3 regions of the Proteiniborus sp. DW1 genome follow, and region 2 is predicted to be linked to each of the others. Evidence: a T-box and tRNA genes for the amino acid it is inferred to sense, from the RefSeq annotation. Region 2 holds a T-box; the other regions hold tRNA genes.
The links. The T-box of region 2 lies ahead of leuS (leucine--tRNA ligase). A T-box ahead of a tRNA ligase gene usually reads a tRNA of that ligase, here a tRNA-Leu.
Positions count from the first base shown of each region.

Region 1 (10,291 bases), on a different contig from region 2:
GCTCTATAAGTTTTTCATATATTGTTTTTACTTCTATGGACATGTAATATCCCCCCTATCCCCATATACATTAAATGGCAAATGTTTCCATATACAACAAGCCATTCCGTAGAAATACGGAATGGCTCATATATAATCATATCATAGCTGTTAATCATTGTCAACAATGACTGACATTACCACTTAATAACAAAGATTTAATAATGATTATAAATATTGCAAAGAAAGCTATTTTCTAATACTATTATAGCTAGAGAATTATAGATAGTAGGTTGGTAACCATGAAATTAAAGCAGAAAATAAAGGTGTCTGTTCGTAATCTAGTAGAATTCATTCTAAGAACTGGAGATATAGACTCAGGATTTGTAGGTAGTAGCAACAACAGGGCATTAGAAGGGACTAGGATACATAAGAAGGTGCAAAGCACCAGTGGAGAAAACTACGATTCTGAGGTTATTCTTAAATATGACATAGAATATGAAGAATACATCTTAAGCCTAGAAGGTAGAGCAGACGGTATTATTATAGAAAATGGACTTGTTACAATAGATGAAATAAAAAGCACTGCAGCACCTATTGAAAAAATAGATGAAGATTACAATCCTCTTCATTGGGCACAGGCAAAATGCTATGCCTTTATTTATGCTGAGGAAAAAGAGCTACAATATATAAATGTCCAGTTAACATATTATCAAATAGACACAGATGAAATTAAGCGTATAGTTAAGGAATTTAGCTTTGAAGAGCTAAAGAGCTTTTTCTTTGACTTGATTCAGAAGTATTTTATATGGACAGAAATGCAGCATAAGTGGAATATTAAAAGAAATGCTTCTATAAAAGAATTATCCTTTCCTCATGAAAAGTATAGAAAGGGACAGAGGGAATTAGCAGTTGCTGCATATAAGACAATAGTAAATGAGAAAAAACTATATGCCCAAGCCCCTACTGGAATAGGTAAGACCATATCTACAGCATTTCCTGCTATTAAGGCTATGGGAGAAGGACACACATCTAAAATATTTTATCTAACAGCTAAAACCATAACCCGAACTGTGGCTGGAGAGGCATTTTCACTAATGAGAGAAAATGGATTAGATGTTAAGACTGTAGTACTTACTGCTAAAGATAAAATATGCTTTAAAGAAAAAGCAACCTGCAGCCCAGAAGCATGTGAATATGCTAAAGGCCATTATGACAGAGTAAATGATGCCATAATGGATATTTTAAAGAATGAGGATGAACTAAATAGAGAAACTATTGAAAAATATGCACTAAGGCACTGTGTATGTCCTTTTGAATTTTCATTAGACTTAACTTTATGGGCGGATGCAGTTATTTGTGACTATAATTATGTATTTGATCCTAGTGTAAGCTTAAAAAGGTTTTTTGCAGAAAAGGGAGGAGACTATGTATTTCTAATTGACGAAGCCCATAATCTAGTAGATAGAGCTAGAGAAATGTATTCAGCAGAGCTTTTTAAGAAGCCCTTTCTGGACTTTAAAAGAGAAGTTAAGACTACTTACCCTAAACTATCTAAAGCTCTAAACAAAATCAATCAATATATGCTTGAGCAAAAAAAGAAGTGCGATTCCAATGGTTATTATATTAAAGAAGAGTTAGATGGGGATATATACTATTACCTTAAAAAATTCATTGCAGAATGTGAAGAATACTTATTAAGACAAAAAAATGCTGAAAGATACGAAGAACATTTAAGCCTATATTTTGATGCTTTGGCTTTTACAAGAATATGCGAGTTGTATGACGATAAATATATTACCTATGTAGAAAACTCTAATAAAGATGTAAGACTAAAGCTCTATTGTCTAGATCCATCACATTTATTAAAGGAAACATTAAAAAAAGGCAAGGCAGCTATATTTTTCTCTGCTACATTGATTCCAATGGATTATCATAAGAACATATTAGGCGGGGAAGAGGATGATTATACTATTTATTTAAATTCTCCTTTTTCTATAGAAAACAGGCAAATTCTTGTGGCAGATAGGATTTCAACCAAGTATAGAGATAGAGAAAGAAGTTATTCAGATATTGTGGAGTATATTAACTCTGTATTAAATGTCAAGAAGGGAAATTATCTAATCTTCTTTCCATCCTATCAATATATGAATAAGGTTTATGAATTATTCAAAGAAAAGTATCCAGAGTATGAAACCTACATTCAAGAGCCTAATATGACTGAAGAAGAGAGAGAAGATTTTTTGGAACTATTTGAAATAGATAATGAGAAAAATGTCTTAGGTTTTTGTGTTCTTGGAGGAATATTCTCAGAAGGAATCGATCTTAAGCATGATAGACTAATAGGGGTTATAATAGTTGGAGTAGGGCTACCACAGATTTGCTTAGAAAGAGATATCATTAAAGATTATTTTAACAAGGTAAATAAGCTAGGCTACGAATACTCATACATGTACCCTGGCATGACTAAGGTCCTTCAGGCAGCAGGGCGATTAATTCGTACAGAAGAGGATAGGGGAGTTATTCTGCTATTAGATGAAAGATTTGTATACTCAAATTATCAAAGATTATTTCCTAAAGAATGGTTTCCTCATGAAAGAGTAAATAAAGATAATATAGAAAAGTATCTCAGTAAGTTCTGGGGGTAGCAGGAAGAGAGCTAGAATTATGAGAGATTCTTTGTTATAAAATTTTTAGAGGTATTTTTTGTGTTTTCCTTTGAGTTTCCTGTACTATATATCTTTGATTGATATGGAAGTGTAAAAATTCCCTTATATTACATCATATTACCTCCAAAAAAAATTTTAAAAACTTATTGACTTTATTTCTGTACGTGATATAATATTCTTTGTCGTTAATAAAAACAATCTATGCGGGAGTGGCGGAACTGGCAGACGCGCTAGACTTAGGATCTAGTGTCATAGACGTGGGGGTTCAAGTCCTCTCTCCCGCACCATAATAGCCAATGTAAATGTCAGTGATTTTTTAGCGAATGCAAATGTAAAAGAACTTTTCTCAATAAGATTCACAATAAATTTCTTAAAAATCTATTGACTTTATTTTTAAATGCATGATATAATAATCAAGTCAGTAAGAAAAATAACTATGCGGGAGTGGCGGAACTGGCAGACGCGCTAGACTTAGGATCTAGTGTCATAGACGTGGGGGTTCAAGTCCTCTCTCCCGCACCATAATAGCCAATGGTATATTCCATTGGTTTTTTCTTATATTTTTTTAAAAAATGTATGGTACAATTGGACATGGGAAGAATTTATGATATAATATAGTGGTTAATCATAAGGAAGTCATACGAATGGTTAAATTACACTGGTTGTAGCCTTATAATTGAAACGACATTAAGATTATTTGCAGTATATAGGAATTCTTCAAATTTATTTATTCACACCATACATAGGCACGGACTTTCGGAAATATCTCATCAGTATGTCAGTGATTTAAATACGTGTGAATTAGAGAGACTAATATAAAGGTTTAAGGAGGAAAGTTAATGAGTTCATCAGTAGTAAAAAAAGAAAATAATGTTGTTACATTAAAAATCGAGGTAGATGCAGAAACATTTGAGAAAGGTGTTCAACAGGCTTATCAAAAAAACAAGCACAGATTTAATATTCCAGGATTTAGAAAAGGAAAAGCTCCTAGAAAGATAATTGAAATGAACTATGGAGAAGGAATTTTCTATGAAGATGCAATAAACATTGTATTTCCAGAAGCATATGATAAAGCTATAGAAGAACACAAACTTGACCCAGTAGATAGACCAACTGTAGACGTTGAAGATATTGAAAAAGGAAAAGCAGTAGTGTTTACAGCTGATGTTACAGTTATGCCAGAAGTTAAGCTTGGTGAGTACAAGGGTATAGAAGTAGAAAAATCAGAGTATAATGTTACAGAAGAAGAAGTAGAAGCAGAGCTAAAAACAATGCGAGAGAGAAATGCTAGAATTGTAGATGCTGGTGACAGACCAGTAAAACAAGGGGATATATTAACTATTGACTATTCAGGATTTGTAGGAGAAGAGCAATTTGAAGGTGGTACAGCACAAAACCAAACTCTTGAAATCGGTTCTGGCAGATTTATCCCTGGATTCGAAGATCAACTTGTGGGAAAAAATAAAGAAGAGGAAGTTGAAGTAAAGGTTACTTTTCCAGAAGAATATCATGCAGAGAATTTAGCAGGTAAAGATGCTATATTCAAAGTTATAATACATGAAATAAAAGAAAAAGAATTACCAGCTTTAGATGATGAATTTGCTAAAGATGTAAGTGAATTTGATACGCTAGATGAATTAAAAGCTGATATAATGAATAGACTAAAAAAACAAGCTGAACAAAGAGAAAAGGCTGAAAATGAAAATAAGGTAGTAGAAAAAGTAGCAGAATTATGTGAAGTAGATATTCCAGAAGTAATGATTGATAGACAAATAGACGATGACATAAATGATTTTGCATACAGACTAAGATACCAAGGTTTAGAGTTTGAAAAATACTTAGAATTAACTGGTACACAAATAGAAGATTTAAGAGAGCAGTTTAAGCCAAATGCTGAGAAATTTGTTAAAGCAGATTTAGTGCTTGCAGCTATTTCAGAGAAAGAGGGAATTGAAGCTACAGAAGAAGAACTAAATAAGGAACTTGAAGATTTTGCTAAGAGCTATAACCAGGATGCTGACAAATTTAAAGCTAGCTTAAAGGCTAACGATTTAGAGTATATTAAAAAGGGTATAATTAAGAGAAAGACAGTTGAATTTTTAGTAAGGGAAGCTAAACTGTCTTAATTAGAGTAATTAGGGAGGAGATAACATGGCTTTAGTTCCAATGGTTGTTGAGCAAACAAACAGAGGGGAAAGATCATACGATATTTATTCAAGGCTTTTAAAAGAAAGAATAATATTCATAAGCGATGAAATTAATGATGTTACAGCAAGCCTTGTAGTAGCACAACTTTTGTTTTTAGAAGCAGAAGATCCAGATAAGGATATTCAGCTTTATATAAATAGCCCTGGTGGTTCCATTACTTCAGGCTTTGCAATATATGATACTATGCAATATATAAAGCCAGATGTTTCTACTATTTGCATTGGAATGGCAGCTAGTATGGGTGCATTTTTATTAGCAGCAGGAGCCAAAGGCAAAAGATATGCACTACCAAATGCGGAGGTTATGATACACCAGCCTTTAGGTGGCACTAGGGGGCAGGCTGAAGATATTAAAATTCATGCTGAGAGAATATTAAAATCAAGGGATCAAATAAATAAGATATTAAGTGATAGGACTGGTCAACCTCTAGAGAAAATTGCAAGGGATACAGACAGAGATAATTTTATGTCTGCTGAGCAAGCTAAAGAATATGGTATAATAGATGAAGTAATAGAATTTAGGAAATAAAGTTAGTTAGGAGAGGTGAACCATGCCAAAATATGAAGAAAAGCAGCTTAAGTGTTCATTTTGTGGTAAATCTCAAGAACAGGTAAGAAGACTTGTTGCAGGACCTAATGTGTATATATGCGATGAGTGTATTGAGTTATGTCAAGAAATAATTGACGAGGAATTTGAAGATACTTTCGAACTTGAGATGAAAGAACTACCAAAACCAGTAGATATTAAAAAGGTTTTGGATGAGTATGTAATTAAACAAGATAGAGCAAAGAGAGCTTTAGCTGTTGCAGTATATAATCATTACAAGAGAATAAATAGAAAAGTAACATCTGATGATATAGACCTACAAAAAAGTAACATAGTTATGATAGGACCTACAGGTTCAGGAAAGACACTATTAGCGCAGACACTAGCGAAAATATTAAATGTTCCTTTTGCTATTGCGGATGCAACGTCTCTTACTGAAGCAGGGTATGTAGGCGAAGATGTTGAGAACATATTGCTAAAGCTTATTCAAGCTGCTGATTACGATATAGAGAGAGCAGAAAAAGGTATAGTATATATTGATGAGATTGACAAGATAGCTAGAAAATCAGAAAATCCATCTATTACTAGGGATGTAAGTGGTGAAGGAGTTCAGCAGGCCTTGCTAAAGATACTTGAAGGGACAGTGGCAAGTGTTCCTCCACAAGGCGGAAGAAAACATCCTCATCAAGAGTTTATTCAAATAGACACTACAAATATTCTATTTATAGTTGGTGGAGCTTTTGATGGACTGGAAAATATTATCCAGAAAAGAATAGGTAAAAAGGCAATGGGCTTTGGTGCTGATATACAAAGTAAAGAGATTAAGGATGTAGGAGAAGTACTAAAACACTTACAGCCTGAAGACTTGCTTAAGTTTGGACTGATACCAGAGTTTGTTGGTAGACTTCCAGTAATGGTTACTTTAAATCTCTTAGATAAGGAAGCTCTTATAGAGATATTAACTAAACCTAAGAATGCTCTAGTCAAACAATATAAGGAGCTATTTATCATGGATGGTGTAGAGTTAGAAATAGACCATGAAGCCTTAGAAGTAGTAGCAGAAAAGGCCATTGAAAGAAAATCTGGAGCAAGAGGTCTTAGGGGAATACTAGAAGAGGTAATGCTTGATATAATGTATGATATACCTTCTAGAGAAGATATAGAAAAATGTATCATCACAAAAGATACTATACTAAATAAAACAGAACCTACTCTACTTCTTTCTGATAAGAGAAAAAAGAAGAAAACTAAAAAATCTAATAAAGAAGAAACAGCATAAAAAATGTCGAGGAAATCATTCCTCGACATTTTTGTCATCCTGAGCCTTGGCAAAGGATCTCAAGAAGTAGATATTTATTTATGCACTACTAATAACAACTCTCTCAGCGTCTTTATAGCCACAGCAGTTGAAGAACCACTTGGGTCATAGTGAGGAGATAGTTCATTAATATCTGCACCTACTATATTTAATTCAGACATTTTTAAGATACAGTCTAAAAGAGTTTTGAAATCTACTCCACCTGGCTCAGGAGTTCCTGTTCCAGGGAAAACAGAAGGGTCTAATACATCTAGGTCAATGGTTACATAAACTGGTTTTCCTTTAGTTTGCTCTATAATATAATCTATTGTATCACAATTATATCTGCATTGATGCAAATGTTCCTTAGCCCATTCAAATTCAGATCTATCACCAGAACGTATACCCATCTGGAATATCTTCCCATCTCCTACAAGATCCCAAACTCTTCTCATTACAGTTGCATGAGATAATTCCCTACCGAAAAACTCATGACGTAAGTCAGTATGAGCATCAAAATGGATAACATGTAAATCAGGATATTTTTCTACCAAAGCTCTTACTGTTCCCAAGGTAACTAAATGTTCTCCACCTATCATAACAGGTATCTTTTCATCAGATAGAACATCCCTAGTGAAATCTGAGATTATATCTAATATTAACTCGGGACCTCCATATGGAAGTACTAAATCTCCATAATCACATACTGCTATTTCAGTTAAGTCCTTATCCTGATATGGACTATAAGATTCAAAGCCTAGAACACTTTCTGCTCTCATTACCTTAGCTGCAAATCTAGTTCCAGGTCTATATGAAGTAGTTCCATCATAAGGAGCACCGAAAACAACTATATTTGCTTCATCATACGTTTTATCACAGCCAATTAGATTTTGAACATTTTTATTTGTTTTCATAGTCAATCATTTCCTTTACGTAGTTTGGCAATGCAAAAGAACCCTTATGTAGCTCTGTGTTGTAGTATTTTGTTTTAATGCCTAGAGAATTCCATCTATCAGCATCTAGGTCAGCCACAGGGTCTACCTTCTTTGAAGCAAATCCAAAAAGCCAGTGACCAGATGGATATGTTGGTATATGAGCCTGATAAACCCTACATATAGGGAAAAGCTCTCTTATTCTCTTATGTGCTCTTTTCATTGAGTTAGCATATTCCTTATAATATGGGCTTTCATGCTGGTTTACTAAGATACCTTCATCATTTAACGCCTTATAGCAATTCCCATAGAATTCTTTAGTAAATAACCCTTCTCCAGGACCAATTGGATCTGTAGAATCTACAATAATAAGGTCATATTCATTTTCCTTAGAGCGTACAAATTTTAGTCCATCTTCAAAATACAATGTGACTCTCGGATCATCAAGTTTAGCAGCAGTTTGAGGCATATGTTCCTTACAAACCTCTACTACCATTTTATCTATTTCAACCATATCTATTTTTTCGATTGAGTCATAACGAGTGAGCTCTCTAACTGTTCCGCCGTCGCCTGCACCTATTACAAGTACCCTTTTGATATCAGGCTTTACTGCCATAGGTACATGGACAATCATATCGTGATAGATGAATTCATCTTTTTCCGTTGCCATCATCAAACCATCAAGAGTGAGAAATCTACCAAATTCATCAGAGTCAAATATATCTATTTGTTGAAATGGACTTTCAGCGCTGTATATTTGCTTCTTTACCTTTATTGAAAACCTAACACTATCTGTATGCTCTTCTGTATACCATAATTCCATCAATTACACCTCCCTAAATATCTAAAACATTTATATAACCTAGTTTCATATCTTCCATTCCTGTTACGAGACAGCCTTTTTCTTTTGAGTATAAAATATAATCTACAGATTCCCTTGTTATCATCTCTCCGGGTGCCAATATCGGTATTCCAGGTGGATAGCACATAATAGATTCACCACTGATTTCACCAATGCTTTCTGATAGCTTTACCTTCTTCTTATTAGCATAGAATGCTGTTTTAGGAGAAATCTTTACCACTGGTGTAATATACTCATGTTCAATCATATTAGATTTATCTTTTTTATTAGTTCTCTTTATTTCTGCAAGAGCAGATACTAATCTTTCAATAGCAAAATAACTATCACCTACTGAGATAATAGCAAGGAAATTAGCTAAATCTCCAAACTCTAGCTGTATAGAATAGTCATCACGTAACATATCGTATACTTCGATGCCAGCAAGGCCTATGTTTAACGTATTTACACTAAGCTTAGTTTTATCAAAGGCATAGGTACTATCACCATTTATGATTTCCTCTGAAAATGCATAATATCCACCAACTGAATTTATCTCTTTTCTAGCATATTCTGAAAGCTCTAATACCCTTGCAAATATTTCCTTACCGTTTAAGGCTAGGTTTTTTCTAGCAATATCTAAAGAGGATAGTAAAAGGTAAGAAGCACTTGTAGTTTGAGTTAGGTTTATAATGGTCCTAATATAGCCAGGATTTATTCTTTCTGTATTTGCTAACAGCAAAGAACTTTGGGTTAGGGAGCCTCCAGTTTTATGAACGCTTACAGCAGCCATATCTGCACCTAAATGCATAGCAGCAGGTGGAAGATTTTCGCCAAAGTAAAAATGTGTTCCATGTGCTTCATCTGCTAGCACAAGCATATTATGTTTATGAGCAAGCTCAATTATACTCTTTAAGTCTGAGCAAATACCATAATATGTTGGATTGTTGACAAAAACTGCTTTAGCATCTGGATTTTCAATTATTGCTTTTTCTACATCCTTAACAGACATGCCTAGTGGAATACCTAATTCTTTATTGATTCCAGGGCTCACATACACAGGTATAGCACCATTAAGTATTACAGCATTAATGGCACTTTTATGAACATTCCTAGGCATTATAATTTTTTCACCTTCTTTGCAAGCACTCATTATCATGGTCTGTACTGCTGAAGATGTGCCATTTACCATAAAAAATGCTTTATCACATTTAAAAGCATCTGCAGCTAGCTCTTCTGCCTCTTTAATAACAGATGTGGGGTGAGTTAGATTGTCTAATGGCTTCATTGAGTTAACATCTACAGAAAGACATTTATCTCCTAAAAAGTTTTTAAGCATAGTATTACCTTTTCCTTGTTTATGACCTGGAACATCAAAGGAGACAATTTTCGTATTCCTGTAGTCAATTAGAGCATCATGTATTGGTGCAGCTTCATGTTTAATTTTGTCCATTTTATCACCCCTAAAAAATTATCTGTAAATATTCATTCCGTAATATATTTCAATCATTTCACGAGAAATTTTATCTCTGATTTCGCGACGTTCATTAGGTGAAAGTTCACGAACATCTTTATTAAACAGATAATCGCTTAAGTTTATTTCGCTTAGCATCATCTTAGTGTGAAATATATTTGATTGATAAACATTAACATCAATTGCATCATATTTATTTAAAGTTTCTTTATCTATATAATTTTGTATAGAATTAATATCATGATCTATATAATATTTATTTCCTTCCACGTCTCTTGTGAAGCCTCTAACTCTGTAGTCAATAGTTATGACGTCAGAATCAAAGCTTGATATAAGATAATTTAAAGC
Region 1 is NZ_FMDO01000007.1:243,425-253,715, forward strand. It holds gene DW1_RS02460 (GreA/GreB family elongation factor) at 1-43, opposite strand, end outside; gene DW1_RS02465 (ATP-dependent DNA helicase) at 282-2,627, shown strand; tRNA gene DW1_RS02470 (tRNA-Leu) at 2,852-2,935, shown strand; tRNA gene DW1_RS02475 (tRNA-Leu) at 3,087-3,170, shown strand; gene tig (trigger factor) at 3,488-4,774, shown strand; gene clpP (ATP-dependent Clp endopeptidase proteolytic subunit ClpP) at 4,800-5,384, shown strand; gene clpX (ATP-dependent Clp protease ATP-binding subunit ClpX) at 5,407-6,681, shown strand; gene speB (agmatinase) at 6,756-7,613, opposite strand; gene speE (polyamine aminopropyltransferase) at 7,600-8,454, opposite strand; gene DW1_RS02505 (aminotransferase class I/II-fold pyridoxal phosphate-dependent enzyme) at 8,468-9,922, opposite strand; gene speD (adenosylmethionine decarboxylase) at 9,941-10,291, opposite strand, start outside.
Region 1: it encodes a tRNA-Leu, which carries the amino acid that the T-box ahead of leuS (leucine--tRNA ligase) is inferred to sense. The anticodon was not compared.

Region 2 (10,291 bases):
TAGACCCCAGGAGATTTATGAAGCTCCTTCAAACCTTTTTGTAGCAGGCTTTATAGGTAGTCCCCAGATGAATTTTATAGATGTAAGGATAGAAGAAAATGGCTCTTATGCTGAGTTTGGAGGCATTAGACTTAAACTCTCAGAGGAAAAATCAAAACTTCTCAGGGATAGTGGATACACTGGTAAAACAGTTACTTTAGGCATAAGACCTGAAGATGTCTATGTAGGAGAACATTTTGAAGGTGATTATAGATTTAGCAAGTTTAGGGCAAGTGTCGATTTGATTGAAATGGTAGGAGCAGATACATTTTTATATTTACAGGCTCATAATAATTTAATAATTGCTAAAACTGATTCTAAGAGAAGAGGCGACTATACTGACGAGGTTGATTTGTTTTTTGATATGACAAGGATACACTTTTTTGATAAAGAAACAGAAAAGGCAGTTAAATAAGATTTTTCTAGTATTTTCATGTAGCCAACTGTATAATTATCTTAATAGGTTCAAAAATTATCCAGTAAGATGGGGGAAAGAGAATGTTTGATCAGGCATTTTTGACTAGGCTTAAGAAATCTGCTATATTCTTTGCTATATTTACAGCGATATACATATTGTTTTTCCTTACATTACCTTATACAATACCATTTGTGCTGGCTTTTATATTAGCTCTCTTAATCAGACCAATAAATTTATTCATTCAGAAAAAGCTTAAGCTTCCTAATGTAATTTCTTCATTAATTACAACTATATTAATTTTTGCGCTTTTGATAGTTGTTGTAACAGCTTTAATTTATAAAATTACAAATGAGGCCATCTTACTTGTCGGAAAAATTCCTAGCATGGATGTTATTCTAGATTATATTAAGCACTTTTTATATGAAGCTGAAATTATTTTCGTACAGCTTGATGCATCTATAGTGGAAAAAGTTTATCAGTATTTAAGCTCCATGGCCACTAGTGCATTAAATCTAACAATAAAGCTACTGAACTCAGTATTATCTTTTGTACTAAAGCTACCATCGGTTCTAATGCTCGGTTTTATTACTCTTTTAGCTACTTTTCTATTTTCAAAAGATATGAGCCTGTTCAATAGAAATTTCTACTCTATCTTTTCAAATGATGGAAAGGAAAGAATGGAGTATATTGTGAAGCATGCTGTTGGAATGGTTACGGGATATGCTAAAGCCTTTTGCACTGTAATTCTAATCACATTTATTGAGACCTTAATAGGCTTTACTGTACTAGGAGTTGATTATGCCTTTCTCCTAAGCTTGTTAGCTTCATTCATGGATGTGTTACCGATTGTAGGAGTAAGCATAGTTTATATTCCATTAGCCATATTTTATTTTCTTACAGGTAAAACTTTTATAACTATTGGTTTATTAGTCTTATTAGGGGTAGTTACTATAGTTCGTCAAACAGTAGAACCAAAGCTTGTATCTACGACACTAGATATACACCCAATAATGATACTAGCAGCTATATTTATAGGGCTTAAGGCTTATGGTTTTGTTGGAATGATTTATCTCATAGCATTAATTATTTTCTATAAGGTTTTAACAGAAGTAAAGGCATTATAAAGAATATATCTAAATAAGGAGACAAGATGTTCACTTAAATGTAATACTCTTGTCTCCTTTCTATATATCAGCTTTAAATGACTAAATAAAGCTTAAGTATCTTTTTTCAACAGCTACTTTCCATTGTTCAGGGCCTTCTTCTAAGTATCTCCAATCAAGCTTAGTTCCTCTTTCATCATCAAGATGATTGAATAATGTACTTGGATCACTGTTGTCAATTAAGAGCATTTGCTCACCTAAATTTAAAGTATCAAAAGCATCAAATACAGCTTTATGCTTGTCATTATGATTAAAGTTACTTAAATCTACAGTTTTTACAGGTATATCAATCTCCTCCTTTTAGGATTTTATAATTATTATACTCAATATTTTAGATTGTATTTCATATATTTTATGGAATTTTAGGTATTATAAAAATGACATCAACCATAATTATATGATTGATGTCATAACGTGAATTTTTGCTTTCTATTCACGAGGGTTAGTGCACAGTACTCCTTGATTTCTTTTCAAGTTTTATTCGAAGAACATACAATCAATAAAATCATCAATTGTTATTCCGTAAAAATACTCTTCAAAACTAGCAGAAGCTAATACATTTCTTACTGAGCTTTCATTAAAATTAGTATTAATGAGGAGTTTTTCTAGACCAGAGACTTCTTTTTTACCAAAGAAGTCACCAAATATCTTACATTCTTTAATAACTCCATTTTGAACATTAAGCCTTATATCTATACTACCACCTGCGTATCTCTTAGATTTTTGCAGGTCGAAGTTAGGTGACTCCCCATAATTCCATTCCCAAGTACTGTATTTTTCATCCTTCATTTTATTTATAGCTGCTATATCTTCATCTGTAAGTACATACTCTTTATTTTCTTCACTTGAATTAAGTATAAATTGGGAAAGACCCTCTTTAAATTCCTTTGCATTCATTTTTACTGGTAGATGGTCATAGACATTTGTAACCCTGCTTCTGACAGATTTTATTCCTTTTGACTCTATCTTATCAAGCTTCACATTTAGTGCATCCTTAAGTACATCCAAATCAGTATTGAATAAAATGGCTCCATGGTGAAGCATTCTGTTCTTAAAGTAGTATTGGGCAGTACCAGAAACCTTTTTACCATCTATGGTGATGTCATTCCTTCCAGTAAACTCTGCTTTTATTCCTAGCTCAGCTAAATAATCAATAACAGGCTTAGTGAATTTTCTAAAGTTGTTAGCACTATCACCTTCAGTAGTGGTGATAAAGGTATAGTTTACATTTTCAAGGTCATGGTATACAGCACCACCGCCAGACATTCTTCTGACTACATTGATGTTATTTTCTTTAATAAATTTGCTGTTGATTTCTTCTATGGTGTTTTGGTTTCTTCCAATAACTACAGTAGGCTCATTAATCCATAAAATTAGAATATCTTCTCCTAAGTCAATATTTTTGAGAGCATATTCTTCTAATGCAAGATTAAAGTATGGATTATTAGATTCATTTTTTATATATAACATTTTTCCACCGTCCTTTTGTTTGCTTTATCATATAGAGATAATATACCCCAAAAACGTAAGATTGAAAAGTATAGTTATCAAAAAAGAAATATTAGAGCAGTATAATATGTTTTTAGAAGTTATTTTTGATAGGCGACTTATTGACCATATATAGATAGTAATGATAATCTAATTCTAGGACTAAATAGAAAGGAGAAAGCATATGAGCATTAGACTATTATTATATTTAGGAATACTAATCTTTGGAGGATATTTTGGCTACAAGGGGTATGGTGGGAAAAACCTTGATTCCAAGCTTGGAGTTATCCAAACAATATGTCTTTTATTTTTGCTTTTTATTATGGGACTAAAAATGGGACTAGATGAGAAAGTGATTTCGTCATTTTTAGAATTAGGTTTTCAGGCTTTAGTGATATCAATTTTTACAATTACTTTTAGTGTTATACTAGTAAAGCTAATTAAAGGCTTCGTTATAAAAAATATACAACAAGGAGAACAGAAAAATGAGCATTAAGATTATATTAGCAGTAGCGGCGGGTATTGGAGTAGGATACTTTGTACTGCCCAGTGAAATACTAAAATATACTGATTATATACTAGATATAGGATTGTGCTTGCTTTTGTTTTTTGTAGGTATTGATATAGGAAAAAATAAAGATGTTCTTGAAAAAATAAAGAAAATTGGATTTAGAGTGCTTCTAGTTCCTATTATGATTATAATTGGAAGCATACTAGGAAGTATTGTGGCAGGGCTTATATTAGGTATACCAGTAAATGAGGCAGGAGCAGTAGGGGCTGGACTAGGATGGTACTCACTATCTTCAATGATGCTAGCCACATATTCGTCAAAACTTAGTGCATTAGCGTTTATTTCTAATGTAACTAGGGAGATTATTGCACTACTTACAATTCCACTTATATCAAAATATATAGGAGATATCGAAAGTATTGCACCAGCAGGAGCTACTTCAATGGATACATCATTGCCTTTGATAGCAAAATCTACAAATCCACAAACTGCTATAATAGCCTTTATAAGTGGGGTAATAGTATCTACTTCTGTACCTATTCTAGTGTCCTTTATGATTAAAATCTAAGGTGAATCAAAGGGACGGGTGAATCAAAGGGACGGGGTGAATCAAAGGGACGGAGTAACTGCTTCATGAATCAAAGGGACGCATGAATCAAAGGGACGGAGTAACTGCTTCATAATTTGTTTTTCATCAGATAAATATATAGGAGGGAGTTCAAATGCTTAAACTTATTAAAAACGGAGAAGTGTATTCACCAAAATACATAGGTAAAAAAGATATTCTCTTAACTGGAACCAAGGTTGGATATGTAGATGATAATATCAATTTGCCAGATAATTTTGTAGATATTGAAGTCATAGATGCAACAGGATGTATAGTGACTCCGGGCTTTATAGATGGGCATGTTCATATAACTGGTGGTGGAGGAGAAGGAGGGTTCAAAACTAGAACCCCAGAAATACAACTTTCTGATATAACAAGAGGAGGAGTCACCACAGTTATAGGCGTTCTAGGAACTGATGGAACTACTAGGACTATGTCAAACTTACTGGCAAAGGCTTATGCCTTAGAAGAAGAAGGTATAAGTTGCTACGCTTTGACAGGCTCTTATCAGGTCCCAGTTAGAACTATTACAGGTAGTATTCAGGATGATATTATACTCATAGAAAAGATAATCGGTGTTGGAGAGATAGCTTTATCTGACCATAGATCTTCTCAACCTACAATAGAGGAGATAGCTAAAGTGGCTGCTGAAGCAAGGGTAGGAGGTATATTATCTGGTAAAGCAGGGACTGTAACTATACATATGGGAGATGGACATAGAAATCTCAGTTTTATAAAGAAAATAACAGAGAAAACAGAAATACCACCGAGTCAATTCGTTTTAACTCATGTTCTACGTAATCCAGAGTTATTTAAGGAAGCCATAGATTATGCTAAAAATGGGGGAATTGTAGATTTCACTACAAGTACAACAAATTCCCCTGAGGAAAAAAAGCTTACACCTGGAAAAGCTCTAAAAATCATGCTTGAAGAAGGAGTTAGCATTGATAATATAACATTTACATCTGATGGACAGGGAAGTCTACCTATATTTGACAAGCAAAATAGGTTTGTAGATCTGGGAATTGGGAGGGTAACTTCTCTATATACTGCTGTGAGGGAAGCAATCTTAAATGATGAAGTCCCAATGGAAGTTGTATTAAAAGTCATTACTTCCAACCCTGCAAATATCTATGCACTTAAGAGCAAAGGCAATATTGAAGTTGGCAAGGATGCAGACATAGTGTTATTAAAAAAAGATGATTTAAACATAAATACTGTAATAGCAAAGGGTAAAGTAATGTATGAGAATGGAGAAGTAAAGATTAAAGGTACATTTGAAGAATAAAGAATGCGGAAGTCTGTTATATATAGCAGAATTTCCGCATTCTTTAATTAATTTTTCTTTGCAGGTAAAATATATGTAATATAATATACTAATGGAATAAATACTCCTCCGCTTGCTACATTTCCTAAAGTGACTGGAATAAGATTTGATATCCAGATATCCTTCCAACTAGTAGGTAATCCAGAGAATATAGCAAGAGGAAGATAAAACATGTTAGCGACACTATGCTCGAATCCACTTAGAACAAATAACATTACTGGAAACCATATAGACAGTACCCTTGAACCTATATCAATTGCAGAGGAAGCTGACCATACTGCAAGCACAACCAATATATTGCAAAGAAATCCTCTAAGAAAAGCAGTTTGAAAGGATAAAGAAATTTTAGCTAAACCAATATTTTGTGTAGTAGATAGGACATTTTCACTAACTAGTCCTGAATTATATACTATATACGCTAATATTACCGAACCTATAAAGTTACCTAAGTAAACAAAAAACCAGTTTTTTATCATTTTAATGAATGTTATTTTCTCATCTAGTAGTGCCATTGTCATTAGATTGTTCCCAGTAAAAAGCTCACTTCCTGAAAAGATTACTAGCATTAAGCCTGCGGGAAAAACTAATGCACCTAAGAACTTTGATAATCCAACATCTATATTACTTATGGTTTGTGTTATTAAAATATTGGCAAAAGCTCCAAACCCAATTAACATTCCAGCCATTATTCCAAGAATCAGCATTCTAGTTACAGATAGGCTTGCCTTTGTTTCTGCAGAATGGATAATTGCTTGTGCAACCTCTGAAGGTGCTAGATATCTTTTTTCCATGTAAATTCTCCTACTTTCTTATGTATTGGTTGATAATATAACTATGATATAAAATCACTTAAAAAGCTTTGATATTTTATAGTTCTATTTATTACATACTTTGACTGAAAGCTCGTTATAGAAAATAGTATTGCGATTATTCAAAATAAACCTTGTTATAAGGTTCAATAAGTAATAAATATGGCTTAATTAATAAAGTATTTATATAAGTATTTTTTCACTATAACCTGCAAATAATACACCTAATATAATATGTTGAACGCACAATATAAAATTAATATAAATAGTATTTGCTTTATAGATAAAAATTTGGTACAATACCATATAATTAGAATATTTGCGTTGAAGAGAAGTAGTAGGCTATGAAGTTGCTTTTAGAGAGTCGTTGGCTGGTGAAAAACGATAGCAATAGTAACCGAACTCGTCTCCGAGCTATTAGAGTGAAGTATATTAGCTCTAGTCGGATAAATCCGTTAAAATTATTGAGTGGATAGTAAGCATTTTACTATCAATTAGAGTGGTACCGCGAACCTTTCGTCTCTATATGAGTTGAAAGGTTTTTTTATTTTTTATAGTTTTTAATAGAATACACACTCACGGGTAGCAGTCTCTTTACACAAATTTATTTGCTCGCTACGCTCACATAAATTTGGTAAGAGTTGCATTTGACCTACCATCGATTCATTTCATGAATCGGGTTAGGTCATAATCGGCCATGAATAATTCTATAGCTCATTCCAGCAAAAAATCCTACAGCTTGCAAACTCGCTTCGGTTAATGGAGTTACAGAAATCTTTGATTTCGTCGTAACTCCTTATGCCAGCGTTTGCTGGCCTTACCTTAATAAAAGTGCTTAACGGATTTTTCACTTACATTCGCTAAGAATTATAGTCATGTCCTGCAAATGTTCGTTTAGTATTCTATTTAAAAACTTGAAAATATATAACATTGAAAGTTTAGGAGTGAGAGTATGAGAGAGTATAATCCAAAGTCAATTGAAAAGAAATGGCAAGATATTTGGGATGAGAAAGGAACATTTTATGCTTCCGATGATAAATCAAAGCCAAAATACTATGCATTAATAGAATTTCCTTATCCATCAGGTCAAGGATTGCACGTTGGTCATCCTAGACCATATACAGCCCTTGATGTAGTATCTAGAAAAAGAAGAATGGAAGGATATAATGTTTTATATCCAATGGGATGGGATGCTTTTGGACTTCCAACTGAAAACTATGCAATACAAAACAAGATACATCCTGCCATTGTAACAGAAAGAAACGTTGCAAGATTTAAACAGCAGCTTAAGTCATTAGGTCTATCCTTTGACTGGTCAAGAGAAATCAATACAACTGACCCAGAATACTTCAAATGGACTCAATGGATATTCTTAAAGTTATTTGAAAAGGGTTTAGCTTATAAGAAAGAAGCATCTATTAACTGGTGTACTAGCTGTAAAGTTGGATTAGCTAATGAAGAAGTAGTAAATGGTGTATGTGAGCGCTGTGGTGGAGAAGTAGTAAGAAAAACTAAAAACCAATGGATGTTAAAGATAACCGAGTATGCAGAGAGATTAATCAAGGATCTTGACCTAGTTGATTATATAGACAGAGTTAAAATACAGCAGAAAAACTGGATAGGTCGCTCTGAAGGTATGGAGGTAGACTTTGCAATAACAGGAGATAGAAAAATAAGAGTGTTTACTACAAGACCAGACACACTATTTGGTGTAACCTACATGGTGCTATCGCCTGAGCATCCACTTATAGATGAGCTTAAAGACAAAATCAGTAATTTTGATAAAATAGAAGAATACAGAGAATATGCTAGTAAGAAATCAGATTTTGAAAGAACTGAGCTGGTAAAAGAGAAGACAGGAGTAGAAATTGAGGGAATAAAGGCTATTAATCCAGTGACTGGAAAGGAAATTCCAGTATGGATATCTGATTATGTGTTGATGTCCTACGGTACAGGAGCTATAATGGCTGTTCCTGGACATGACAGCAGAGACTGGGAATTTGCTAAGAAGTTTGGTCTTCCTATAATAGAGGTTGTATCTGGAGGTAATGTTGAAGAAGCTGCCTTTACTGATACAGAGGATGGGACCATAGTAAACTCTGACTTCATAAATGGACTTCCAGTAAAAGAAGCAAAGGAAAAGATTAGTGACTGGCTAGAAGAAAAGAGACTTGGAGAAAGAAAAGTAAACTATAAACTAAGAGACTGGGTATTCTCAAGACAAAGATATTGGGGAGAGCCTATACCTTTAGTTTACTGTGAGAAATGTGGCTGGGTTCCAGTACCTGAAGATCAGCTTCCAGTACTACTTCCAGAGGTAGAGACCTATGAACCTACAGATAATGGAGAATCACCACTTGCTAATATTAGAGAATGGGTAGAAACAACTTGTCCAAAATGTGGAGGCCATGCAGAAAGAGAAACTGATACTATGCCTCAATGGGCTGGCTCATCATGGTATTTCTTAAGATATACAGATCCACATAATGATAAGGAGTTAGCAAGTAAGGAAAACCTTGATTATTGGCTTCCTATAGACTGGTACAATGGTGGAATGGAACATACTACACTTCACTTATTGTATTCAAGATTTTGGCATAAATTCTTATATGATTACGGAATAGTACCTACTCCAGAGCCATATCAAAAAAGAACATCACATGGAATGGTACTTGGAGAGAACAATGAGAAGATGTCAAAATCAAGGGGCAATGTAGTAAATCCTGATGAAATAGTTGATGAATTTGGTGCAGATACTCTAAGATTATATGAAATGTTCATAGGTGACTTCGAAAAAAGCGTTCCTTGGTCTCAAAATGGAGTGAAGGGCTGTAGAAGGTTCCTAGATAGGGTATGGAGACTTCAAGATATTCTAGTTGATGGTGATGAGTATTCAAAAGAGCTAGAAACAAGTATGCATAAGACAATTAAGAAGGTAAGTGAAGATTACGAAACATTGAAATTTAATACTGCTGTAGCAGCACTTATGAGTTTACTAAACGAATTTAACGATGCAGGAAAAGTAAATAGAGCCGAGTTTAAAACGTTCCTTGTACTATTAAATCCAGTAGCTCCACATATAACAGAAGAAATATGGGATATAAATGGATTTGGTGGAATGCTAAACGAGCAATCTTGGCCTACTTGGGATGAAGCTAAAACTGTAGAAGATGTAATAGAAATAGCAGTTCAAATTAATGGTAAGGTAAAAGGCACTATATCAATTCCAGCAGATGCAACTCAAGAAATAGCTAAAGCTAAACTAGTAGAAGATGAAAAGTTACATGGACTAATAGAAGGCAAGACTATAGTAAAAGAAATATATGTACCAGGTAGAATATTTAATATAGTTGTAAAATAAAAAATTCCATAGAACTGCAAAAGTCCAGCTAAATCAGCTGGACTTTTTGGGCTTTTTGTTACATAGATATAAGAGGGTAATCTAGTTGATATCAATTTTTCTGCTATTCTTAGCTTTTACTTCTTTTTTTGGTAGAGAGATTGATAAAATTCCATTTTCAAATTTAGCTTTGATATCTTCAGCTTTTACATTTTCTAAATAGAAACTTCTAGATTGAGAGCCATATCTGCGTTCTTTTCTGATGTAGTTTTCTTTAGTTTCTTCAATTCTCTCATCTCTTTGAACAGAGATAGTAAGCATATCATCTCTTAGTTCAACTGTTATTTCATCTTTGTTTACTCCTGGTAGTTCGGCTTCTAGGACGTATTTGTTGTCTTGTTCTTTTATGTCAACCTTCATTTGACCAACACTTTGAACTTGAGGGAAGAAATCGGTGTTAAAGAAGCTTTCTATGAAGTTGTTGAAGCTATCGAAATTAAAGAAGTCACTTGGTCTACTCATCATCCCTCTATTTCTTCTGTTATATGGACTTAAACCAAACATATTTAAAACCTCCTTAATTTTATTT
Region 2 is NZ_FMDO01000044.1:138,387-148,677, reverse strand. It holds gene ugpC (ABC transporter ATP-binding protein) at 1-454, shown strand, start outside; gene ytvI (sporulation integral membrane protein YtvI) at 538-1,581, shown strand; gene DW1_RS11835 (DUF2249 domain-containing protein) at 1,663-1,905, opposite strand; gene DW1_RS11830 (lipoate--protein ligase) at 2,098-3,090, opposite strand; gene DW1_RS11825 (LysO family transporter) at 3,293-3,604, shown strand; gene DW1_RS11820 (LysO family transporter) at 3,594-4,187, shown strand; gene iadA (beta-aspartyl-peptidase) at 4,342-5,514, shown strand; gene DW1_RS11810 (formate/nitrite transporter family protein) at 5,562-6,344, opposite strand; T-box leader at 6,678-6,889, shown strand; gene leuS (leucine--tRNA ligase) at 7,315-9,723, shown strand; gene DW1_RS11800 (Hsp20/alpha crystallin family protein) at 9,805-10,266, opposite strand.

Region 3 (10,291 bases), on a different contig from region 2:
GTAATGCCAGAGTCATATAAAAGAATAGTTTTAGTGGATACATTTAAAGATGAAGTTGAGGAAACCTTAAGATTAGCCAAGGAAATGGGAAGAAATCTTTATGGAATTAGGTTAGATACACCTAGCGAAAGAGGGGGAGTTACACCAGATTTAGTTATGGAACTCAGAGCAAGACTTGATATTAATGGCTATGACTGGGTTAAGATTTTTGTTTCAGGAGGACTTAAACCTGAAAAAATAAGAATCCTATCTGAGGCTGGAGTGGATTCTTTTGGAGTAGGTAGCTATATTTCAGGGGCGCCTGCCATTGATATGACAATGGACATAAAAGAAGTAGAAGGAGTAGCAATAGCTAAAAGAGGCAGAATACCAGGACTTGTGGATAATCCTAGGCTAGTAAAAATGCTCTAGTGTTAAGGAGGAAAAAAGTTGAAGTACAAAAGACATGTTTGTCTATTGTTGGTAATATTACAGATTATTTTTCTAAGCAGTTGTACATTAGAAAACAATCTAGATAATATTGGTGATTCTGAAATAGGAGTGGAAGAAAATATTGATAATGGCCCAGAAAATGGTGGAGAACTTATAGTTCCCATATCATATAGAATTGTACTAAATCCATTATTAAAAAACGATAAGTATATGTACAATTTTAATAAATTGATTTTTGAAGGACTATTTGATATAGATAGCAATTTTCAAGTTAATAACGTTCTAGCAGAAAGTTATAGTTTTGAGTCAGGTGGTTTAGTTTTAAATATTAAATTGAAGGAAAATGTTAAATGGCATGATGGAGAATATTTTACATCGGAAGATGTGAAGTTTACAATAGATACTATTAAGTATGGGATGTCTAACCAAAGCTTAGTAGGAAGTTTAGCAGACTTTATAGTCTCCTCAGAAGCTTTAAAATACTTAAAGGAAGCTAGAATTATTGATGAATATAATATAACATTGACATTTGATAGAGTTTATGGGGATGTCTTAGAGGGACTAGTATTTCCAATTATACCAAAACACATATTCCAAAGAGGAAAAAATATAAAAATTGCTTATAGCAATGCATTAGTAGATGAAAATTATAAACCAATAGGAACGGGACCTTATAAGGAGTTTCAAACCAATAAACTAAAGAATGTTACATTAGAAATCTTTCAGGATTACTGGGGCAACAAGCCGTACATATCAAAAGTTATAGGCAAGGCTTTAAAAGATGAAGAATTAGCGGTTACTTCTTTTGAGACGGGACAAACTGACTTAGCTACAAGCATAGGGATTGATTGGGAGAAGTATGCTCAGAACAAAAAAGTAGAGATTTACGAATATCCTTCAAATAGGTATGAGTTCTTAGGCTTTAATTTCAGAGATGGAATCTTTACGGGAGAAAAGGGAAAGGCTTTAAGAAAGGCTATAGCATATGCTATAGATAGACAGTCAATAATACAAAAAGTTTATTTAGGGCATGCTACAAGAAATGATGTGCCTATACATCCAGAGTCATGGCTATTATCCGATGAATCAAATTCATATGGATACAATGTAAATAAAGCAAGACAGATTATTGAATCTGCAGGCTGGAAGGATATAGATGGAGATGGTTTTTTTGAAGATGCTGACGGCAATAAATTGACAATTAAACTTACTACAAACTCCTTTAATGAGTTAAGAAGAGAGACAGCGAACATTATTGCAGAAAACTTAACTGATTTAGGTATAAATGTTGTAAAGGATTATAGCGAGAGTAAGCAAGAGAATTTGACTGAAGAAGATAGAGCAGCTCAATGGGAAGCCTTGATGCAAAAATTATACACTGGCTCCTTTGAAATGGTGCTACTTGGCTGGGAATTGTCTTATATTCCTGATTTATCCTTTGCCTTCCATTCTTCTCAGATAGATGGTGGGATGAATTTCATAGGCTACAATAATGTAAAGATGGATGAGCTGTTACTAAGAATCCAAAGTACTTTTAGACCTGAAGATAAAAAGAGATTATATGAACAAGTTCAGGATTTAATAATTGATGATCTTCCTTATGTCAGTTTATACTTCATAAACTCATCTATATTAGCTAATAGCAAAGTTTATGGAGAGGTTGCCCCAACTGAGTTTAACATGTACAATAAAATATCAGAATGGTATATTCCAAAAGCACTGCAACAAGAGAATGTAATGAAACAAGAGGGCAGTTTGAAAGAGTAACCCAATATTTATAATTGACATAAGAAGGAATTATAGATATAATAAATATATTAGCCTAAAAAATAAACGTAAAAATAGTAAGTATGTTATGCTGATTGCTATTCATGCGAGGTAGGTGGAATAGGCAGGCGCACTATCTTATGATAACGACACATTATGGATAAATTATTTATTGAAATTGTTAATATTGCAGTAAGCATATAACTATATGCTTCTGCTATCATGCAGAGGTGGTGGAATAGGCAGACACGTACGTTTGAGGGGCGTATGCGAGAGCATGAGGGTTCGAGTCCCTTCCTCTGCACCAATATTGAAAATTGAACTTAATTACGAAAATAGAAATAGTCCTAAAAGAGGACTATTTTTTTGTAAAAAAGCAGGAAAAAGGACAAACATGTAGAATAACCTATGATAAAGTAAAATTTTAACAACCCAACATATATGCCTGAAACTTTTTCTTTTATATATTATAATAGTTGATTTTTTGTTAATTAAATCAGTATAACTATCATAATCTATAATATAAAGAAAAAGGGAGGCAAGCTTATATGAGAAGAACAATAAGAAAGAGAGTAACCAATACTGGTAAGGACAGGCTTTATACCATTTTTGCCTTTTTTATAGTTGCCCCTATTTTATCAATCGTTTTAGCATTTGCTTTAGTGCAAAATGTTATATTGCCTAGACTTGACGAAGGACAAAAAACTATTAGTACAGTTGATGAAGGGTTAGGTGATAAAGTCGAAAAGAATTATGGGTTAGAAGGTGACCTAAGTTCAACTGTAGATGGAGAAACCTTAGGAACAGAGGCTATAGACTTAACAGAGAATGTTTCAGAATCAGAAGAAGAAACCGCCGAAACTACTTTTTATGGTATTCAAATAGGCAACTTTAGCAGTATAACAAATGCTGAAGAATTCATTAAAGAGCTTAAAGGAAACAATTTTGACAATGGATACATAGTTAATGTAGGCAACTCGTACAAAGTTTTTGCAGGTGAGTTTAAAATAAAAGAAGAAGCATATAATTATTTAGAAAATGTAAGAGAAATATATGAAGATGCTTTTGTTAATACAGTATCGAGTAAAGATAAGATATTTAGACCGGAATAAAATTTGAACAATAAAAAATTACCTAGACTCTGCTTCATTATAATTGGAATTAAAATTGAGTAGAGATTCGGATTGTATTTTTTTCTGTTTACTTAACTTTTACTAGAAGAAGATTGGGGTGAAAAAATGAAATTAAGTGAAATTAGAGACATATTAAATGCAAAGGTGTTAGTTGGTGAAGATTTTTTAGACAGAGAGGTTTTCTCTGCTTTTGGTTCTGATTTGATGAGTGATGTACTTGCATTTGTTAACGAAAAATCTGTATTGTTAACAGGGCTTACAAATACACAAGTTATAAGAACTGCTGAGATCGCAGGTCTTTTTGCTATCGTATTTGTAAGAGGAAAGATGCCAAGCAAAGATTTGCTAGAATTAGCACTAGAAAAAGATATTACAATAATGACTACAGAATACACTTTATATACTACAAGTGGCAAGCTATATGAAAGAGGTTTGAAAGGAGTAAGAATAGAGGGTGAATTAAGATAAATGAATGAAAATAATCATAAGATTAAGTTAGAATATAGTGTTATGCAAAATGATTTTATTAGTGCAGGTGAGGCATCGAGTAATGTAAAAAAGGTATTAAATCAGCTTGGGATTGATTCAAAAATAGTTAGAAGAGTTGCTATAGCAACTTACGAAGCAGAGATGAACATAGTTATCCACTCGTACGGAGGGAAAATCATTGTAACTATATCACCTGATGAAATTGAAGTTATAGCTCGTGATACAGGACCAGGAATAGAAAATATTGAACTTGCTATGCAAGAAGGCTATTCTACTGCTTCTAATCAAGTTAGAGAACTAGGATTTGGGGCAGGTATGGGGCTCCCAAATATGAAAAAATGTTCGGATGAATTTAATATTATATCTGAAGCGAATGTTGAAACTATAGTATCAATGAAAATATATATTAAGCATATATAAAATAACTAGTGGGTGATAAACATGAAAGAGTATTTTCACTCTGTGGTATTAGATGACAATAAATGTAATGGCTGTACAAACTGCATGAGAAGGTGTCCTACTGAAGCAATAAGAATAAGGGAAAAGAAGGCAGTAATTATAAAAGATAGATGTATTGATTGTGGAGAATGTATTAGAGTATGTCCATATCATGCAAAAGATGTTATAGTAGATGATTTAAGTGTTCTGAATAGATATAAATATAATGTAGCTATTTCTCCTATGTCATTATATGGTCAATTTAGCATAGATACAGATATGAATATGGTCTTTTCAGGCATAAAAGCTTTAGGCTTTGACCATGTTTTTGATGAAGGCTACGCAGCAGATGTACTTACAATTGCCATTAGAAATATTCTGAAAAGTAACAATATTCAAAAACCTGTAATTTCTTCTCTATGTCCTGCTATATTAAGGATTATTCAAGTTCGATTCCCTTCTTTAATTGATAATATAATTACAGTAGAATCACCAATGGAGGTTGCTGCTAGAATAGTTAAAATTGAAGCTATGAAAAAATATAGATTAAAGTTTGATGAAATTGGGGTCTTTTACTTAACACAATGTCCAGCAAAAGTAACTAGTATTAAGCGTCCAATTGGAATACAAGATTCCTATGTAAACGGAGCACTATCTATTAAATCTATATATGGAGGTATAGTAAAGAATGCTAAGAAAACTCAAGTAAGTGAATACTTTAAAAAGGCATCTCCAAAAGGAGTTGGATGGGGAAGAGTAGGTGGTCAGAGTTATGCCATAGGAGTAGATAACTATCTAGCAGTAGACGGTATAGAAAATGTTATTAAGGTCCTTGAAGAAATTGAACTTGGGAAGCTAAACAATATCGATTATTTTGAGGGATTAGCCTGTGTAGGAGGCTGTGTAGGGGGGCCTCTAAATGTGGAAAACCCTTTTATTGCTAAGGCAAGAGTAAGAAATATTGCTAGATTACCAGAAGAAAATAACACAGAAAATGATGAATATATAGAAGAAATCCTAACTCAAGGACTCATAAATTGGACTGAAAAAATAACTCCAAAGGGAGTTATGATACTGGACAGTGATATTAATGAAGCAATTAAAAAAATTGAATTATTAAATCAAATATGTAAGGAACTACCAGGGATTGACTGTAGCTCCTGTGGAGCTCCTTCTTGTAGTGCCCTTGCAGAAGATATAGTCAGAGGAAAGGCAAAGATGGAAGACTGTATATTTATTTTAAAAGAGAAAATAAGAAACCAATAGTGATTAGGAGGTTATTTATGAAGCTTTCTTCAATAATTGATAAGTTAAATGTTGAAACAATTGCAGGAACTGGATTAGAAGAAAAGGAAGTAGAAGGAGTATATATTGGAGACTTGTTAAGTTTAGTCATGTCTAAGGCACAGAGGAATAATCTATGGATTACTATTCAAACCCATATAAACATAGTAGCTGTAGCAACATTAGTGGACTTGGCAGGAATAATAATTGTAGAGGGAATGGAAATCGATAAAGATGCAATTGAGAAGGCAAAGGAAGTAGGAATTCCGCTTTTTAAGACTAGCTTAAGTGCCTATGAAGTGGCTTGCAAATTAAGAGAATTTGGTTTATGATATGAAGTTTGCATACGATATTCATATACATTCTGGATTATCTCCCTGTGGGGATAAAGATATGACACCAAATAATATAGTAAATATGGCTTACTTAAAGGAGCTGAATATAATAGCTGTTACAGACCATAACTCCATGTTAAATATACTGCCAGTTATGGAAGTTGCTAATAGAAGAGGTATTTTAGTAGTTCCTGGCATAGAGGTAACTACAAAGGAGGAAGTTCATGTTTTATGCTATTTTCCATCAATTGAAGATGGAATGAGATTTCAAGATTTGATATATGATAGCCTTCCTAATATAAAGAATAGAGAAGAAATCTTTGGAGAACAACTCCTATTTGACAAGGAAGATAATGTTATTGGTAAATTAGATAAATTGCTTTTAAGTAGTAGTGAATATTCATTAGAAGAAATATTTATGCTGGTGGAAAAACATAATGGAGTACTTGTCCCAGCCCATGTAGATAAAAACTCCTTTAGTATTCTATCGACACTAGGGTTTATTCCTGATAATATAAATGTTAGAACTATAGAAGCCTATGACTTAAAAAGATTAAAAGAAATGGAGAAAGTATTGACTTTAGAAAAATATATGATTATAAAGAACTCTGATGCTCATTATCTATCTGATATTAATGAGGCATTTTATTATATGGATATTGACACTCTCACAGCAAAAACAGTTATAGAATACTTAAAGGTGGGTTGTGATAAAAAATGAAAGAACTATCTTTACATATATTAGATTTAGTTGAAAACTCAATAAGGGCAAAAGCTAAACTAATAAATATATTTATAAATGAAGATATAATGAACAATTTTTTAGAGATAATTATAGAGGATGATGGAAATGGTATGGATGAAGAATTTCTAAGCATTGTAGATAATCCTTTCACTACTACTAGAAAAACTAGAAATGTAGGACTCGGACTACCACTTTTAAAGGCTGCTGCCATAAGAACAGATGGAGATTTTCAAATTATTTCAGAAAAAGAAAAAGGAACGAAGATTGTAGCTACTTTTAAATATGATCATATAGACAGAGCACCAATTGGAAATATGGGCAGCACCATAGCAACCTTACTAAGCAGGGTAGAGAAGTTTGATTTGGTATATATCCATCAGATAAATAACAAAAGATTTACATTTAGTACAACTGAGGTAAAAGAGTTTTTAGGAGAGGTTAGTTTAAACACACCTGAAGTCGTTTTATGGATTCAAGATTATATAAATGATAACATTAGTACATTATGTAAATAGTGTAAATGTTAATCTTATGATATAAATAGCTAAGAGGTATACAATACACGAAAAAAGTGTTACAATAAAATAGTAAGTAAATATGGACCAATGACTAAGGTCCTAATTTTTTGTAATAAAAGAGAATGCAATGAATAGTTATAACAATATTCTAGCTTTTTTGACGTATCTTGCAAAAGACAGATAAGGCAGCTATTAATATTGTTTATTTCTTGTCAATGGAGGGATTTTGTATACAAGAATAGAATAAATTATCTTGTATTATAATTATCATATAAAATTAACTAGCAAGAGGTGAAAGGTATGAATCTTAGATGCTTTACCTTTAAAGGGGGAATACATCCTCCACATTATAAAGGGTACTCAGAAAAAGCTGAGATTGAAAAAGCTGAAGAACCAAAGGTAGTTATTATTCCAATGCAACAGCACATAGGTGCTCCATGTGAACCTATTGTAAAAGTAGGTGACAGGGTTAAGATTGGACAAAAAATAGGTGAGTCTAAAGCATTTGTCAGTGCACCTGTTCACTCAAGTGTTTCAGGAACAGTAAAAAAAGTTTCCCCTATGGATACTCCAACTGGAAGTGGAATCATGTGTGTAGTTATAGAATCTGATGGAGTAAGTGAGATTTATGAAAACGTTACACCAAAGGGAGACATAGAACAACTTAGTAAGGAAGAGATTATCGGTATTATTAAAGAAGCTGGTATAACAGGACAAGGTGGTGCAGGTTTTCCAACACATGTGAAACTTTCTCCTCCACCAGATAAGAAGATAGATGCAATCATTCTTAATGGGGCTGAATGTGAACCCTTTTTAACAGCTGATCATAGGCTTATGTTAGAGCAGCCAGAAAAAGTAATTTATGGGCTTAAGGCATTAATGAAAGCTGTAGGAGTGAATAAAGGATATATAGGAATAGAAAATAACAAGCCTGATGCTATTAAGGCTATGATTAAAGCAGCCGAAAATGAAACTAACATTGAGGTAGTGGCTCTCGTAGCTAAATATCCTCAAGGGGATGAAAAAAGATTAATAAATGCAGTGACTGGCAGGGTAGTGCCATCTGGTGGACTTCCCATGGATGTAGGTATTATAGTAAATAATGTAGGGACTGCTTATGCAGTTGCTAATGCAATACAAACTGGGGTGCCTTTAGTGGAGAGAGTAGTTACTGTAACAGGTAGTGCTATAAACACACCTAAAAACCTTCTAGTAAAGATAGGAACTCCATTTAAGGATATTATTAACCAGTGTGGTGGTTCCAAGGAAACTCCGGGGAAAATAATAATGGGAGGGCCAATGATGGGACTAGCTCAATTCACTGATGAAGTTCCTGTTATAAAAGGAACATCAGGTATATTAGTGCTAAATGAAAAAGAAGCTAGAATCCCAGAGCCAAATCCATGTATTAGATGTGGAAAATGTGTAGATATTTGTCCAGTAAATCTACAACCATTATTTATTAGTCAGTTGTCCTTAAAGGGTAAATATGATGACACACAAAAATATCATGTACTAGACTGTATAGAATGTGGTTCTTGCTCTTTTATTTGTCCATCTAAGAGACCACTATTACAATCTATAAGAGTAGCAAAAAGAGAAGTATTAGCAAAAAGAAAGAAAAGCTAATTGATTGGGGGGATAGTAATGGAAAACAAATTAATAGCTTCATCTTCTCCACATATAAGGTCGGATGAAACTATTTCAAGAATAATGTTGGATGTAATAATAGCACTTCTTCCTGCTACATTAGCCAGCATATACTTTTTTAGATTTAACGCTTTTAAGTTAATAGTTCTTTCTATATTATCAGCAGTAATAACAGAAGCAATATTTCAGAAAGCAAGAAGGAAACCTGTTACTATAAATGATTTAAGTGCAGTAGTGACTGGGTTATTATTAGCTTTTAATATTCCTGCTTCAGCACCATGGTGGATACCAGTTATAGGTTCTGCATTTGCAATTGCAATAGTAAAGCAGTTTTTTGGTGGGTTAGGACATAATTTTATGAATCCTGCATTAGCTGCAAGAGCGATGCTCTTAGCGTCTTGGCCTACAATAATGACAGATTGGGTCAAACCAGGAGTTGATGCTGTAAGTACTGCTACGCCATTAGCCATACTAAAGATTAAAGCAGTAGAAGCTACGACTGGTGCTGCTTCAGCTTCAACGGGAGCAACTGCAGCACAAGCAACAGAAACACTACCTTCATTACTTGATATGTTTATTGGAAATATAGGTGGTAGTTTAGGAGAGACTTCCGCTCTATTATTAATTATTGGAGGGCTATATTTATTATATAGAGGAGTTATTAGCTGGAGGATACCTTTCACCTATATAGGAACAGTAGGTGTAATGATATTAATTTTTGGTGGTGGAGTGGAAAACACTATTTATCACCTATTAGCAGGAGGACTAATGCTAGGAGCATTTTTCATGGCAACAGATTATGCATCTTCGCCAGTTACTAAAAAGGGTCAAATTATATTTGGAATTGGTGCAGGCATTTTAACTGCTGTAATTAGGCTTAAAGGAGGATATCCAGAAGGAGTATCCTATTCAATTCTTTTGATGAATGTGACAGCACCATTAATAGATAAATATACTAGCCCAAAAGTATTTGGGGAGGTGAAGCAAAATGCGTGAGATCATTAAACTTGGATTAATTCTTTTTATTATAACGGCAATAGCTGCTGCACTTCTAGGATTTGCAAATGAAGTTACAAGTGATATAATTGCACAGGTTCAGGAAGAGGAGAGCAATAAAGCAAGACAAGAGGTATTACCTTCTGCTGAAAAATTTACACCCCTAGAAGAAAACGAATTTAATGCAATAGTAGCTGAAAACAACAGAGTTAAAGAGGTCTATATTGGCAAAAATTCAGTTGATGAATTAGTAGGATACACTATTAAAACTATTGCTTCAGGATATGGTGGGGATATAGAAATAATAACAGGTATATCTGTAGAAGGACAAATTACAGGCATGAAAGTTGTTAGTCATTCTGAGACTCCAGGTCTTGGTGCCAATTCAACTAAACCTGATTTCCAAAATCAATTTACAGGAAAATCAGTATCTTCAAATATATCTGTGGTAAAATCAGCACCTAATGATACTGAGATTCAAGCAATTTCTGGAGCTACAATAAC
Region 3 is NZ_FMDO01000042.1:72,539-82,829, reverse strand. It holds gene DW1_RS11000 (nicotinate phosphoribosyltransferase) at 1-411, shown strand, start outside; gene DW1_RS10995 (ABC transporter substrate-binding protein) at 430-2,199, shown strand; tRNA gene DW1_RS10990 (tRNA-Leu) at 2,424-2,506, shown strand; gene DW1_RS10985 (SPOR domain-containing protein) at 2,748-3,311, shown strand; gene DW1_RS10980 (DRTGG domain-containing protein) at 3,438-3,800, shown strand; gene DW1_RS10975 (ATP-binding protein) at 3,801-4,241, shown strand; gene DW1_RS10970 ([Fe-Fe] hydrogenase large subunit C-terminal domain-containing protein) at 4,263-5,525, shown strand; gene DW1_RS10965 (DRTGG domain-containing protein) at 5,543-5,875, shown strand; gene DW1_RS10960 (PHP domain-containing protein) at 5,877-6,599, shown strand; gene DW1_RS10955 (ATP-binding protein) at 6,596-7,138, shown strand; gene rsxC (electron transport complex subunit RsxC) at 7,442-8,770, shown strand; gene DW1_RS10945 (RnfABCDGE type electron transport complex subunit D) at 8,789-9,787, shown strand; gene DW1_RS10940 (RnfABCDGE type electron transport complex subunit G) at 9,780-10,291, shown strand, end outside.
Region 3: it encodes a tRNA-Leu, which carries the amino acid that the T-box ahead of leuS (leucine--tRNA ligase) is inferred to sense. The anticodon was not compared.